Regions from separate parts of the Variovorax sp. GW821-FHT09D05 genome, predicted to be linked through region 2. Evidence: riboswitches for the same ligand, from Rfam matches in the RefSeq annotation. Region 2 holds a riboswitch; the other holds the start of a gene.
The links. A riboswitch is a leader RNA that binds a small molecule or an ion and turns the genes downstream of it on or off. The one in region 2 is predicted to bind thiamine pyrophosphate.

Region 1: another riboswitch for thiamine pyrophosphate. It lies ahead of AC07O3_RS02545 (purine-cytosine permease family protein); the one in region 2 lies ahead of thiC (phosphomethylpyrimidine synthase ThiC).

Annotation. Positions count from the first base shown of each region.
Region 1 covers NZ_JBWKOZ010000001.1:533,001-539,501, forward strand. The annotation lists gene AC07O3_RS02520 (thiamine phosphate synthase) at 1-489, opposite strand, end outside; gene AC07O3_RS02525 (thiazole synthase) at 486-1,298, opposite strand; gene thiS (sulfur carrier protein ThiS) at 1,317-1,514, opposite strand; gene AC07O3_RS02535 (FAD-dependent oxidoreductase) at 1,511-2,602, opposite strand; gene thiD (bifunctional hydroxymethylpyrimidine kinase/phosphomethylpyrimidine kinase) at 2,647-3,501, shown strand; gene AC07O3_RS02545 (purine-cytosine permease family protein) at 3,440-4,777, opposite strand; TPP riboswitch at 4,854-4,954, opposite strand; gene AC07O3_RS02550 (adenylate/guanylate cyclase domain-containing protein) at 5,156-6,501, shown strand, end outside.
Region 2 covers NZ_JBWKOZ010000008.1:410,666-417,166, reverse strand. The annotation lists gene AC07O3_RS23495 (sensor histidine kinase) at 1-1,580, shown strand, start outside; gene AC07O3_RS23490 (YchJ family protein) at 1,637-2,071, shown strand; TPP riboswitch at 2,098-2,203, shown strand; gene thiC (phosphomethylpyrimidine synthase ThiC) at 2,294-4,177, shown strand; gene AC07O3_RS23480 (HAD family hydrolase) at 4,241-4,933, shown strand; gene AC07O3_RS23475 (thioredoxin family protein) at 4,985-5,311, shown strand; gene AC07O3_RS23470 (AraC family transcriptional regulator) at 5,382-6,410, opposite strand.

The DNA.
Region 1 (6,501 bases), on a different contig from region 2:
GAAGAGCAGCGCACCGGTGCCTTGCACCGCTTCAACGGCCGCCTGCACTTCGCGCTCGATGGCTGCGACATCGTCGGACTTGAAGCGCAGCTGCACCGTCGGTACTCCTGCACGCGCCATGCGGCCGACCCATTGCGCGTCGGGCAGCACGGCGTACAGGCCGAGCCGTTCGGGGCAGGGCGGAAATGCGTCGTCGCGCGCAGTGGGTGGAAACGGCCGCATGCCGAAGTCTTCGGGCGCGTCGGGCCACAGCATGGCGTCGAAGCTGCTCAGGCGTTGTGTCTTCGCGTGCCAGGCATGGGCCAGGCATTCGGCATCGATCTCGATGAAGCCGAGGGCCGTGCAGGCCTGCTTGGCGCCGCGGTAGACCGGATCGTCCGAAGAGAAGTTCGGTGCACTGATGGGCGCGGATGTGATGGCACCAAAGCGCAGCCCGTGGGCCGCGACGATGGCGTGCGCGATGGCGCGGGCGTCGCTTGCGGTGCTCATGGTGCGTGATGCCAGAAGGGCGTGCCGAGTACGGGCGTGCTCGGCTGGGCGGCGTCTTGCGCTGCCATGGCGCCGGCGCGATATGCGGTGCGGCCGGCCTGCACCGCGTCGGCGAAAGCGCCCGCCATCGCGACCGGGTCTTGCGCCAGCGCAACGGCTGTGTTGAGCAGCACGCCGTCGTAGCCCCATTCCATCACCTGGCAGGCATGCGACGGCAGCCCCAGGCCCGCGTCGACCAGCATCGGCACCTTCAGCCGATCGCGCAGCACCTGCAGCGCATAGGGGTTGACCGGCCCGCGGCCGGTGCCGATGGGTGCGGCCCATGGCATCACCGCCTGGCAGCCGACATCGACCAGTCGCTGGCACAGCACCAGGTCTTCGGTGCAATAGGGCAGCACCTTGAAGCCGTCGCGGATCAGCTGCGAGGCCGCATCGACGAGGTTCAGCGTGTCGGGCTGCAGCGTGTAGTCGTCGCCGATCAGCTCGAGCTTGATCCACGGCGTGTCGAACAGCTCGCGCGCCATCTGCGCGGTGGCGATCACTTCCTGCACGCTGTGGCAGCCGGCGGTGTTGGGCAGCACCGGCACGTCGAGCTTGCGCAGCAACTCCCAGAAGCCGTTGCCAAGGTCGCTGTTGCCCGAGCCCTGGCTGGCAGTCTGGCGGCGCAGCGATGCGGTCAACATCGCTGGCCTTGCGCGCTTCACGGCGGCTTCGAGCAAGTCGGGCGAGGGGTAGCGCGCAGTGCCGAGCAGCAGGCGGCTCTGGAAGGTTTCGCCGTAGAGCACCAGTGGGTCGTTCGTGGTCGTCATGTTCTTTGTCTCCATCATTCAACCGCCCGTCACGGGGCGGATCACTTCGATGCGGTCGTCGGACTGCAGTGCGCGCGCGGCATACGCCGAACGCGGCACGAACTCGCGGTTCACGGCCACCGCGAAAGGCGGCGTGGCGTTCAGTGCGGCCAGCGCATCGGTGAGCGTGGCGTGGTCGGGCAGCACGAAAGGCTTGTCGTTGATCAGGATGTTCATGTGTCGAAGGTCTCCATGCCGAAGCTCCTTGCGAGGGCCGAGTGGCCGTGCGCGAGCAGCTCCATCGCGGCGTCGAGCAGCGCGGGCGCGATCATGAAACCGTGGCGGTACAGGCCGTTGATCTGCAGCACGCGCGGCTGCGGCTGGCGGATGGCGGGCAGGTTGTCGGGCAGCGTGGGGCGGCACTGCGTGGCGATCTCGACGACGCGCGCTTCGGCGAAGCCGCTGTGCACGGCATAGGCGGCGCTCAGCAGTTCGAGCGTTGAGCGCACGCTGGCGGGCGACATGTCGTCGGACTCGATCTCGGTCGCGCCGATCACGAACAGGTTGCCGGGCTTGGGCGCGATGTAGAGCGGGTAGCGCGGGTGCACGAGGCGGGTGGGGCGCTGCAGGCTCACTTCGGGCGCATGCGCGCGGATTACTTCGCCGCGCACGCCGCGCAGTGCGCTCCACTGGGGCTTGGCGCCGAGGCCACGGCAGTCGAGCACCCAGTCGGGCTGGCCTGTCGTGCCGGGTGAAAAATCAGACGGTGCGCGTGGTGATTGCCAGTGCAGCGTGACACGAGGGCTGGCCTGCAGCGTCGCGAGCAGTGAGGCCAGCAGCGCACGGTTGTCGAGCTGGCCTTCGCCCGGCAGGAACAGGCCCTGCGCGAAGCGCTGGCCCAGCGAAGGCTCCAGCGCTGTGATGGCCGGGCCGTCGAGCGTCTGCATTGGCGCGAGTTCGGGCACCTGCGCGCCGGTGCGGGCGAGCACGCGTGCAAGCCGCGCGGCTTCGGCGCTGTCCTGCCGGTGCCAGAGCACCAGCGTGCCTTCGCGCTGGAAAAAAACGGGCTGCGCCAGCAGGGCCAGCAGTTCGGGCCAGCGCGAGAGCGCGTGCTGCCCCATGCGCACGACCGACACCGGCGCCACGGCCGATTCGGCAAGCGGCGCAAGCATTGCCGCTGCCACGCGCGCGGCAGCGCCTTCGGCATCGGGACTGCCGGCTTCGAACAGATCGACCTTGCAGCCAGCCTGCGCGAGCGTCACCGCCAGCAGGCGGCCCATGAGGCCCGCGCCGAGGATGGCGGCCGATTGAAAAGGAAGGCTCACAGCCGTGCTCCTTCGCATTGCCGATACCGCCGATAATTTTCGGCATGACCCAAGGACCCACCCAGCGCTACGCACGCGTGCTTTCCATCGCCGGCTCCGACAGCGGCGGCGGCGCCGGCATCCAGGCCGATCTCAAGACTTTCGCGGCCCTCGGCTGCTACGGCATGACGGCCATCACCGCGCTCACTGCGCAGAACACGCTCGGCGTATCGGGCATCCACGGTGTGCCGCCCGATTTCCTCAAGGCGCAGATCCAGGCCGTGGTGGAAGACATCGGCGTCGATGCCGTCAAGCTCGGCATGCTGCATGCGCCCGAGGTGGTCGAGGTGGTGGCCTGGGCCATCGACCGCTACCAGTTGAAGAACGTGGTGCTCGACCCCGTGATGGTCGCCACCAGCGGCGACCGCCTGATCGCCGCCGAGACGGTGCAAGTGCTGGTGCGCGAACTGTTCCCGCGCGCCGTGGTCGTCACGCCCAATCTCGACGAGGCGGCCTTGCTGATCGGCCATGCCATCGATGGCGTCGATGCGCTCGATGACGCGGCAAGCGAGTTGCTCGCGCTCGGCGCGAAGGCCGTGCTGCTCAAGGGCGGCCATCTGCCGGGCGATGAGGTGGTCGACGTGCTGCTGCAATCCGGCGGTGAGCGCAGGCGCCTGGCTTCCCGGCGCATTGCCAGCCGCAACCTGCACGGCACGGGATGCACGCTGTCGTCCGCCATTGCCGCGCACCTTGCGTTGGGTGCGGCGCTGCCCGAGGCGGTCGAACGGGCGCGCACCTACATCCTCGGCGCGATGGCTGCCGGTGCGGATGTGAAGATCGGCGCGGGTCATGGCCCCCTCAACCACGGCTTTGCGCCAGTGCCGACGCACCGCCTGCCGTTGTCAGCTTCGGCCGGCTGAGCCAGGCCAGCACGAAGGTCGCCGCCAGCGTCGGCAGGGCAGAGCCGAACTGCGGCGCCCACTTGGCCAGCGCGTGATACGCCGCGATGCCCGCGATCCAGATCAGCGCCGCGCCGAAGTCGATCTGGCGCGTACCGGCCAGTGATACCGACTGGCCGCTGCCCAGCCGCCCGATGATCACGCCGTACAGCGGCACGAACACCGAGCTCAGAAGCAGCAGGAAGGGCTCCAGCGTGTGCATCGGCAGCACCAGCGCCAATGCGATGGACAGCGCGGCCAGCAGCAGACCCCAGCGCTTCACGCTCCATCGCGGCAGCAGGCTGTGCGTGGAGACCGAGCCCGAATAGACATCGCCGTACGCGTTGTCGAGCTCGTCGATCAGGATCAGGCCCAGCGCCACCAGTCCGCCTTGCGCCAGCAGCAGCGCGGTGACGAGGCTCACGCCGGGCTCGGCCACGCTCACCACCATCACGCCCAATGCGTAGCACCAGATGTTCGCCAGCGCATAGCCGATCCAGGTGCCGCTGAACGCGCTGCCCAGCCCTCCGGCATTACGTTTGCCATGTCGCGCGTAGTCGGCCACCAGCGGCAGCCAAGACACCGGCATCGCAATCACGAGGTCGAGCGCGCTGAACATGCCCATCGTGCCGTCGCCCGGGCGCGCCCAAAAGGCGTCCAGGCCCTTGGCCTGAAGCCGCGTCGCGAATTGCCATGTGAGCCAGAGCAGCGACAGCACCACCAGCGGCAAGCCGAAGCGGCTCACGAAGCGCCTCACCAGCTTGACCATCGAGCCCGCGAGCAGCGCCAGCAGCACCGCGCCCCACAGCAGCGTGGTCAGCACGCCGCCCCAGGCGGTGCCCAGCGAGGGGCCGACCACCGATTGGCCGATGGCCTGCGTGCCTTCCCGCATGATGACCAGCTCGAAGGTGGTCCAGCCCACCAGCTGCACGATGTTGAGCAGCACCGGCAGCCGCGCGAAGGCACTGCCGTAGGTGGCGTGCATCAGGCCGGCGCTCGCCAGGCCGCTCTCGCAGCCAAGTCGCGCGGTCCAGGCCAGCAGGCCGGCGCCGACGCAGGAGCCGAGCACGATGGCAATGACCGCATCGCGCGTGCCCACGGCCGGCACCAGGTAGGCGCCGATCTGCATCACCAGCAGGCCCACGCCGAGGCTGAACCAGAGCGAAGCATGGTCGTGCCAGCCGAACACGCGCTGGGACGCGGGCAGCGGCGTCAGCGCCTCGTTCGAGACGATCGCGTCGTTGTTGTCGTTTGCCATCCATTTGCTCCAGTGCAAAAGGTTTGGCAGGTGGGCGGGGCCCCAGTGGCGCGGCCATCACGCGAGAGAACGTGAGAGGCCACCGGACCAGCTTCCCTGCGCGAGGATTACCTCAATCAGGTTCAAAGGGACTTTCTCAGCCGGACGGCAAGCCGCCCAACACCCCTAGCAAGTACGCCGCGAGGAACCCACGGCGCGGGCCGGAGTTTATCCCCTGCGGGGAAGCCGCAACAGCATGCGTGCCTTTGCGAGGCAGGGAAAACCCGCAGAGCGTGCACAGGCCACGAGAGAATCGGCGTCCAAAGAAGAACTGCCAATCAAAGAAACGGGAGCGCGCGCCGATAAGCGAGCAGGAACAAGAAATGAAGAAGGACTTGCATGGCAGATAGGGATTTCGCTGGCACCGGCCTACGGCGCTTCAGGGTCGACGTAGGCACCATCATCTGCGCCGTCGCGCTGTTGCAGTCGCTGCTGCTGGTGGCATTCGGCTACTGGGCCGCTGAGAAGCTGGTGTCCAGGGTGGGCACGGCCTCGCACAAGATCAACCATGACCGGGTCGAGGACAACGTGCTCGCCTTCCTCGCCAAGACCGAGGGAGTCATCCGATCGATTGCCGACTCTCCCAGCGTGCACGCCACCGGCGAGGATGGCGAACAGACCGCCGAGATGCTCTGGACCATGCTCGAGCAGACCCCCGAGCTCGACAGCATCAACGTGGCCACCGACGACGGCCACGTCTTGATGGCTGTGCGCTACCCGACCCCGGCCATCCGGCAGGTGTTGCGCGGCCCCGACTTCAGCACCGAAACCTGGCAGTACAAGCGCTCGCCCGACGCCGAGGGCGGCGACGCGAAGCAGCGCTTTGCTACGACGGCCATCACGGCCTATCGCAGCGACTTCGACCCCGAGAAGCGCACCTGGTACCGGGAGGCCATGAAGGCGCATGGACCCGTGTGGACCCAGCCTTTCCTGATGAGCGACTCACAGGAGCTTGCAATCGGCCATTCATTGCCCAGCGCACGTGTCGACGACGAGGGGCACACACGCCGGCTCGTGATCGACGGCAACGTGTCGCTGGGGCATCTGTCGAAGCTCGTGCGCATCTTCGGCGCGCTGGGGACCGGCGAGAGCGCCTTGCTGAGCGCCGACCATCACGTGATTGCGCGCAGCGACCACCCCGACCCGGTGCGCGAACTGGAGTCGCCAGACACCGGTGTGCTAGGCGCCTTGCATGCGCACATGCTTGCCGCGGGCAAGGCGGGTGGCGCCGACGACATGGCTTTTTCCATCGAGCATGAAGGGCGCAAATACCTCGTGCAGACCTCGCACATCCCGCACACCCGGTGGCAACTCGTCAGCTGGGAGCCCGAAGACCTGCTGCTCGGGGGCCTGCATCGTTCGGTGCTCTGGGCGCTGCTGCTGACGCTGAGTTTTCTCGGCATCGCGCTGTTCATCTCGCTGCGGCTGTCGAAGCTCGTGACCCAGCCGATCGAAAACCTCGCGCTGGTCGCGCGCCGCATCGGGCGACTGGAACTCGACAACCTGCCGCTCGAGTCGAGCCGGGTTCTGGAGATCCAGCATCTGAATCAGGCGCTGGACGAATCGGCGCGCAGCCTGCAGGCCTTTCGCAAGTTCGTGCCGGTGGACATCATCCGCCAGCTCGTCGCCGAGGGCCACGCGCTCGCGCCCAGCGGCTCGCCGCGCCGCATCACCGCGATGTTCAC
Region 2 (6,501 bases):
GCGGCACGCTCGTGTGGGCCGTGCTGGTGCACGCGATGCAATGGAACATGCACCGCCATCTGCACCGGCTGGATCCGGCCGCCATCGATGCAGCCACTGCCGCGCGCACGCGCCGGCGGCTGGAGTTGCGCATGCTGTTCCCGGGGCTGGTGTGGGCGTTGGCGCCGTGGCTGTTCTTCCCGCATGGCGACCTTGCCCACATCCTGCTCATGTACTTCTTCGTGAGCGGCACGACCAGCGTGATCATTGCCGCGCTTGCCCAGTGGTGGCTGGCCGCCCTGTGCTTCGGCGTCCCGGTGTTCCTGAGCCTGGCGCTGCGGCTGGTGCTGGAGCCGGGCAGCGTGACGGTCATCATGGGGTGCCTTGCGGTGTCGCAGCTCGTGGCGGCCCTGCACTATGCGCGCAAGCAAAACCGGTTGATCGTCGGCTCCATCGAGAACGGCTTCGAGAACGCGCGCCTGGCCGAAGCGCTGTCGCGCCAGCTCGACCACGTGGCACAGCTTGCCGCGCAGCGCGCCCGCATCTTTGCGGCCGCCAACCACGACCTGCGCCAGCCCATGCATGCGCTGGCCATCTTCGTCGACGCGCTGGACACGCGCAATCCGCCCACGGCCGAGAACCTGCGCTTCATGCGCGACAGCGTAGATGCCCTGCGCGGCTCCATCGATGCGCTGCTGGACATCGCGCAGCTCGACGGCGGCGTGGCGCCCGTTCGCCCCGAGCCGATGCGCCTGCAGCCGCTGTTCGATGCGCTGCACGGGCGCTTTGCGGCGCTGGCCGCGGCCAAGGGGCTGCACCTGCGCGTGCGCCCCACGCGCGCCGCGGTGCAGGCGGACGCGCGCATGCTCGCGCGGCTGCTCGGCAACCTGGTGGACAACGCGATCAAGTACACCCCCTCGGGCACCGTGTTGGTCTGCGCCAGGCATGTGACGCCGGGCGCCTGGCGCATCGAGGTGCGCGATTCCGGCGTGGGCATCGACGCGCGGCACCAGGCGCAGGTGTTCGAGGAGTTTTTCCAGATCGACAACCCCGGACGCGACCGCAGCCGCGGGCTCGGGCTGGGCCTGTCGCTGGTGGCGAGCATGGCGCAGGTGATGGGTTCGCGCATCCAGGTGCGCACCGCACCGGGCCGCGGCAGCACCTTCTCGCTGGTGCTCGATAAGACGGCCGCGCCACCGGCAGATGACGACCTGGCCGTGCCGGCCGGGCCAACGGAAGAAGCTGCCGCCCTTCGCATCCTGGTGCTCGACGACGAGCAACCCGTGCGCGAGGCCATGCGTTCGCTTCTGTCCGCCTGGGGCCACGAGGTGGTGCTGGCGGCCAACCCGCGCGAAGCCTTGCAGCAGGGCGGCGTGTTCGACCTGATGCTGAGCGACCTGCGCCTGGGCAGCGGCCTCTCGGGCCTGGCCGCCGCGCAGGCCCTGCAGGCGGTCGGCAAGGTGCGCAACGTCGTCATCCTCACCGGCGAAACCGCGCATGCGACGCGGGCCGAGGTCGAGCGCGCGGGCTATGCGCTGATCTACAAGCCGGCGGGCGCGCAGGCCCTGCAGGAAGCCATTGCCGCAAGCCGGCCTGCCTAGCCTCGGGGCTTGCCCTGTCCGCGCCCGGCCCGCAAGGTGTTCCAATAGCGGTCTTCATGAGCGCCAACGATCCCACCACCGGACCTTGCCCCTGCGGCCGTACAGACCGCCGCGACAAGCCCATCGGCTACGCCCTGTGCTGTGGCCGCTATCTCGACGATTTCGGGAACACGCCCGCGCCCGACGCCGAATCGCTGATGCGTTCGCGCTATTCGGCCTTTGTGCTGGAGCGCGGCGAATACCTGCTCGCCACCTGGCACGCGTCGAAGCGGCCGGCCTCGATCGAGTTCGAGCCGGGCGTCAAGTGGCTGGGGCTGGACATCCGCTCGCGCTCGGTGCTCGACGCGGACCATGCGGAGATCGAGTTCGTCGCGCGCCAGCGCAGCGCGGCCACGGGTGCCGCCACGCGCCTGCACGAGCGCAGCCGCTTCGTGCGCGAAGGCGACCGCTGGTACTACCTGGACGGCGACCTGCAAGTACCCCTGGGTTGACGCACCGGGCCGAGGCCCGCACAATCGGCCCCGCTCCGGGGTGCACGCATGTGGCGTGCTGAGATGGCAAAGCAGCCGACCCGCGAACTTGATCCGGGTCATACCGGCGTAAGAAGAGCTGCACTCCCTGACTTCGGTCCGTCACTCCCCCTTCCGTGACGGGCTTCCCGAAGCCCACCGAGCGATTGCGGAGCACCCTTTCCTCAACAAGGAGTGCCTCCGATGAATGCCCCCGACAAGTTCACCACGCTGCTTTCGCTCACGCGCGAGCCTTTTCCCGCGTCGCACAAGTGCGTCATTCCGGGCAGCCGGCCCGACCTGTTCGTGCCCGTGCGCGACGTGCAACTCACCAACGGCGAGACCGTGTCGCTCTACGACACCTCGGGCCCGTACACAGACCCGAAGGTCGAGATCGACGTGCGCCGCGGCCTGCCCGACGTGCGCGGCGCCTGGGTGCTGGAGCGCAACGACACCGAAAGTTACGAAGGCCGCTCGCATCACGCGCTGGACGACGGCGCCAAGAACGAAGACCGCGACGCGCAACGCCTGGCCGAACTGCGCGCCGGCGCCTCGGCACTGCAGCGCACGCCGCGCCGCGCGAAGTCGGGCGCCAACGTCACGCAGATGCACTACGCGCGCCGCGGCATCGTCACGCCCGAAATGGAGTACGTGGCCTTGCGCGAGAACGGCAAGCGCGAGTGGATGGCCGAGTACCTTGCCAACGAAGAGCGCGCCAGGCGCGTGATGGGCAACCCGATGGGCGCGACCATTCCGCGCATCATCACGCCCGAGTTCGTGCGCGACGAAGTGGCCCGCGGCCGCGCGATCATTCCCGCGAACATCAACCACCCCGAAGTCGAGCCGATGGCCATCGGCCGCAACTTCAAGGTGAAGATCAACGCCAACATCGGCAACTCGGCCGTCACCTCGAGCATCGAGGAAGAGGTCGAGAAGCTGGTGTGGGCCATTCGCTGGGGCGCCGACAACGTGATGGACCTGTCGACCGGCAAGAACATCCACACCACGCGCGACTGGATCGTGCGCAACTCGCCGGTGCCCATCGGCACGGTGCCCATCTACCAGGCGCTCGAGAAGGTGGGCGGCGTGGCCGAAGACCTGACCTGGGAGATCTACCGCGACACGCTGATCGAGCAGGCCGAGCAGGGCGTCGACTACTTCACCATCCACGCCGGCCTGCGCCTGCCGTTCATTCACCTCACGGCCGACCGCATGACGGGCATCGTGTCGCGCGGCGGATCGATCATGGCCAAGTGGTGCATCGCGCACCACAAGGAGAGCTTTCTCTACACGCACTTCGAAGACATCTGCGACATCATGAAGGCCTACGACGTGAGCTTCTCGCTCGGCGACGGCCTGCGTCCCGGCTCAGGCGCCGATGCCAACGACGAGGCGCAGTTCGCCGAGCTGCGCACGCTGGGCGAGCTCACGCAGATCGCATGGAAGCACGACGTGCAGACCATGATCGAAGGGCCGGGCCACGTGCCGATGCACATGATCCAGTCGAACATGGACGAGCAGCTCAAGCACTGCCACGAGGCGCCGTTCTACACGCTCGGGCCGCTGACCATCGACATCGCGCCGGGCTACGACCACATTGCCAGTGCCATCGGCGCGGCCATGATCGGCTGGGCCGGCACCGCGATGCTTTGCTACGTGACTCCGAAGGAGCACCTGGGGCTGCCGGACCGCGACGACGTGAAGCAGGGGATCATTGCCTACAAGATCGCCGCGCATGCGGCGGATGTGGCCAAGGGGCACCCTGGGGCTCGCTCGCGCGACGATGCGCTGAGCAAGGCGCGCTTCGAATTCCGCTGGCAGGACCAGTTCAACCTGGGCCTCGACCCCGACACCGCCCGCGAATTCCATGACGAGACGCTGCCGAAGGATTCGAGCAAGGTGGCGCATTTCTGTTCGATGTGCGGGCCCAAGTTCTGCTCGATGAAGATCACGCAGGAAGTGCGCGAATACGCAGCGAAGAAGGGCGTGGCCGAGGCGGCCGCCATGGCCGAGGGCATGGAAGAGAAGTCGAAGGAATTCATGGCCGGTGGCGGCGAGATGTACATCCCGATCCGTCCGATAGCCTGAGCTTCCTCCTGCGAAAAGGGGGCGTTGCTACCATGGGGCCAATCACCGAACTCCGGCACCGCAATGACCCCCTTTCCTTTTTCCGCCGTTCTCTTCGATTGCGACGGCGTGCTCGTCGACTCCGAACCCATCACCAACCGCGTGCTCGCCGAAATGCTCGGCGAGCTCGGCTGGCACATCACGACCGAGGAATCGATGAACACCTTCACCGGCAAGGCGGTGAAGGACGAGGCCGCGCTCATCGAGACGAAGACCGGCGTCAGGATCACCGACGACTGGCTCAAGACCTTCCGCGCCCGCCGCAATGAGGCGCTGGAGCGCGACCTCGTCGCCATTCCCCACGCGCCCGCCGCCATTCGCGAAATCCATTCAAGGCTCAAGGGCCGCATCGCCTGCGCATCGGGAGCAGACCGCCACAAGGTCGAACTGCAACTCGCCAAGGTCGGCATGCTCGACTATTTCCAGGGCCGCATCTTCAGCGGACACGAGATGCCGCGCTCCAAGCCGCACCCCGACGTGTATCTCGCTGCGGCGGAAGCCCTCGGTGTCGACCCGAAGCGCTGCGCCATCGTCGAAGACACCGTCACCGGCGCAATGGCCGGCGTGGCTGCAGGAGCCACGGTGTTCGGCTACAGCACGGGCGAATCAGGCCACAGCGGCCCCGGACCGCTGCTGAGCGTGGGCGCGGTGAAGGTGTTCAGCGACATGGCCGAACTGCCGGCGCTGCTTTCGGGCTACGGGCTGCAGGCGGCCTGAGTTTCTGGTGGAATGCAGGGCGCAACTCCCGAGCCGCAGGAACCACTTCCCATGACTTCCGAATACAAAACCGAGCAGCCCGACCGCAGCGAGATCGACGCGCTCACCGGCCCCGCCGTGGTCGAGTTCGGCACCAACTGGTGCGGCATCTGCAAGGCCGCCCAGCCGAACATTGCCGAGGCCTTTGCCAAGTACCCGGACATTCGCCGCATCAAGGTCGAAGACGGCAGCGGGCGTCCGCTGGGTCGTTCGTTCAACGTGCGCCTGTGGCCCACACTGGTGTTCATGCGTGACGGCAAGCAGGTCGCGAAGCTGGTGCGGCCTGAGGACAGTCAGTCGATTGCCGACGCGCTTGCGTTGATCGCAAAGCCTAGCTGACGCGTCATTCCCGGAGGGGAGTACCCGGTGTCATTCGCACGCACCCCGAACGTGCCCCAAACGCCCTCCGCTACAGCCCCTGCTGCCGAAAGTCGCGAGGCGCATGCCCCGTCCACTGCAGGAACGCCCGCGAAAAACTCTTCTCGTTGCGAAACCCCACGGCCAGCGCCACCTGCTTGACAGGCCGCGTGGTGCGGCGCAACAGGTCGACAGCCATCTCGTGGCGCACCTCGTTCTTCAGCGCCTGCAGCGAAGTGCCTTCCTCGTGCAGTTGCCGGTGCAGCGTGCGGCTCGACACGTTGAGCAGCCCGGCCAGCGCCTCGGCGGTGGTGGCCTCGCTGGCGCGCGAACGCAGCAGTTCGCGCACGCGCTGGCCCAGCAGGCGGTCGCGCCGGTACTGCAGGATTGTGAGCGGCAGTGCGCGCCTGAGCATGGTGCGCAGCGCGCGTTCGTCTCGCTGCAGGGGCAGGGCGAGATAGCGTTCGTCGAAGCTGATGCCCGCCTGCGGCGCGTCGAAGCGCACGTCTGGCGTGAACATCAGCGGATAGGCGTCGCTGTGCGGCGGCGCGGCAAACGGAAAGCTCGCGTGTCGCAGCGAGATGCGCGAGTCGATGGCCCAGCACATGTAGCCGTGCACGAAGCGCAGGGTGGTCACCAGGCAGAACTCGCGGAAGGCGTCGTCCAGCGGGACGTTCTCGGCGATGCGCAGCGTGGCCATGCCGCCGGCCACTTCGAGCGACAGGCCGATGTCCTCGGTCAGCAGCCGGTGGTGGCGGCACCAGCGCTTGATGGCCACGCCCAGGTCGGGCGAGCTCAGGGAGGCGCGGCACAGCAGGCCGTAGGTGCCCCAGGGCAGGCGCCGCGAGAACCAGCCGAGTGTTTCGTCGTCGAGCTCCTGCATGGCGTGGCCCGACAGCACCTCGAACTGCGCGGCCGTCACCCGCGCGCCCGGCCGGGCCAGTTCGCGCGGCGTGATCTGTGCCGCCTTCAGCGCCTCGGCGGGGTCCATGCCATAGCGCTCGTAACCCTGCACGATAGCTCTCACGAAGGCCATCGGCGTGACGGCGCGGGCGGGTCTGAGGAACGAGGGGGGCGACATGGTTCGACGGATCGGTCGTGGCGTGATTTGCAACCATTGTGGCGCCAATTGCGGCACGGCGAGGCGTAAGCTGCGATCTTTCGCAAGCGCC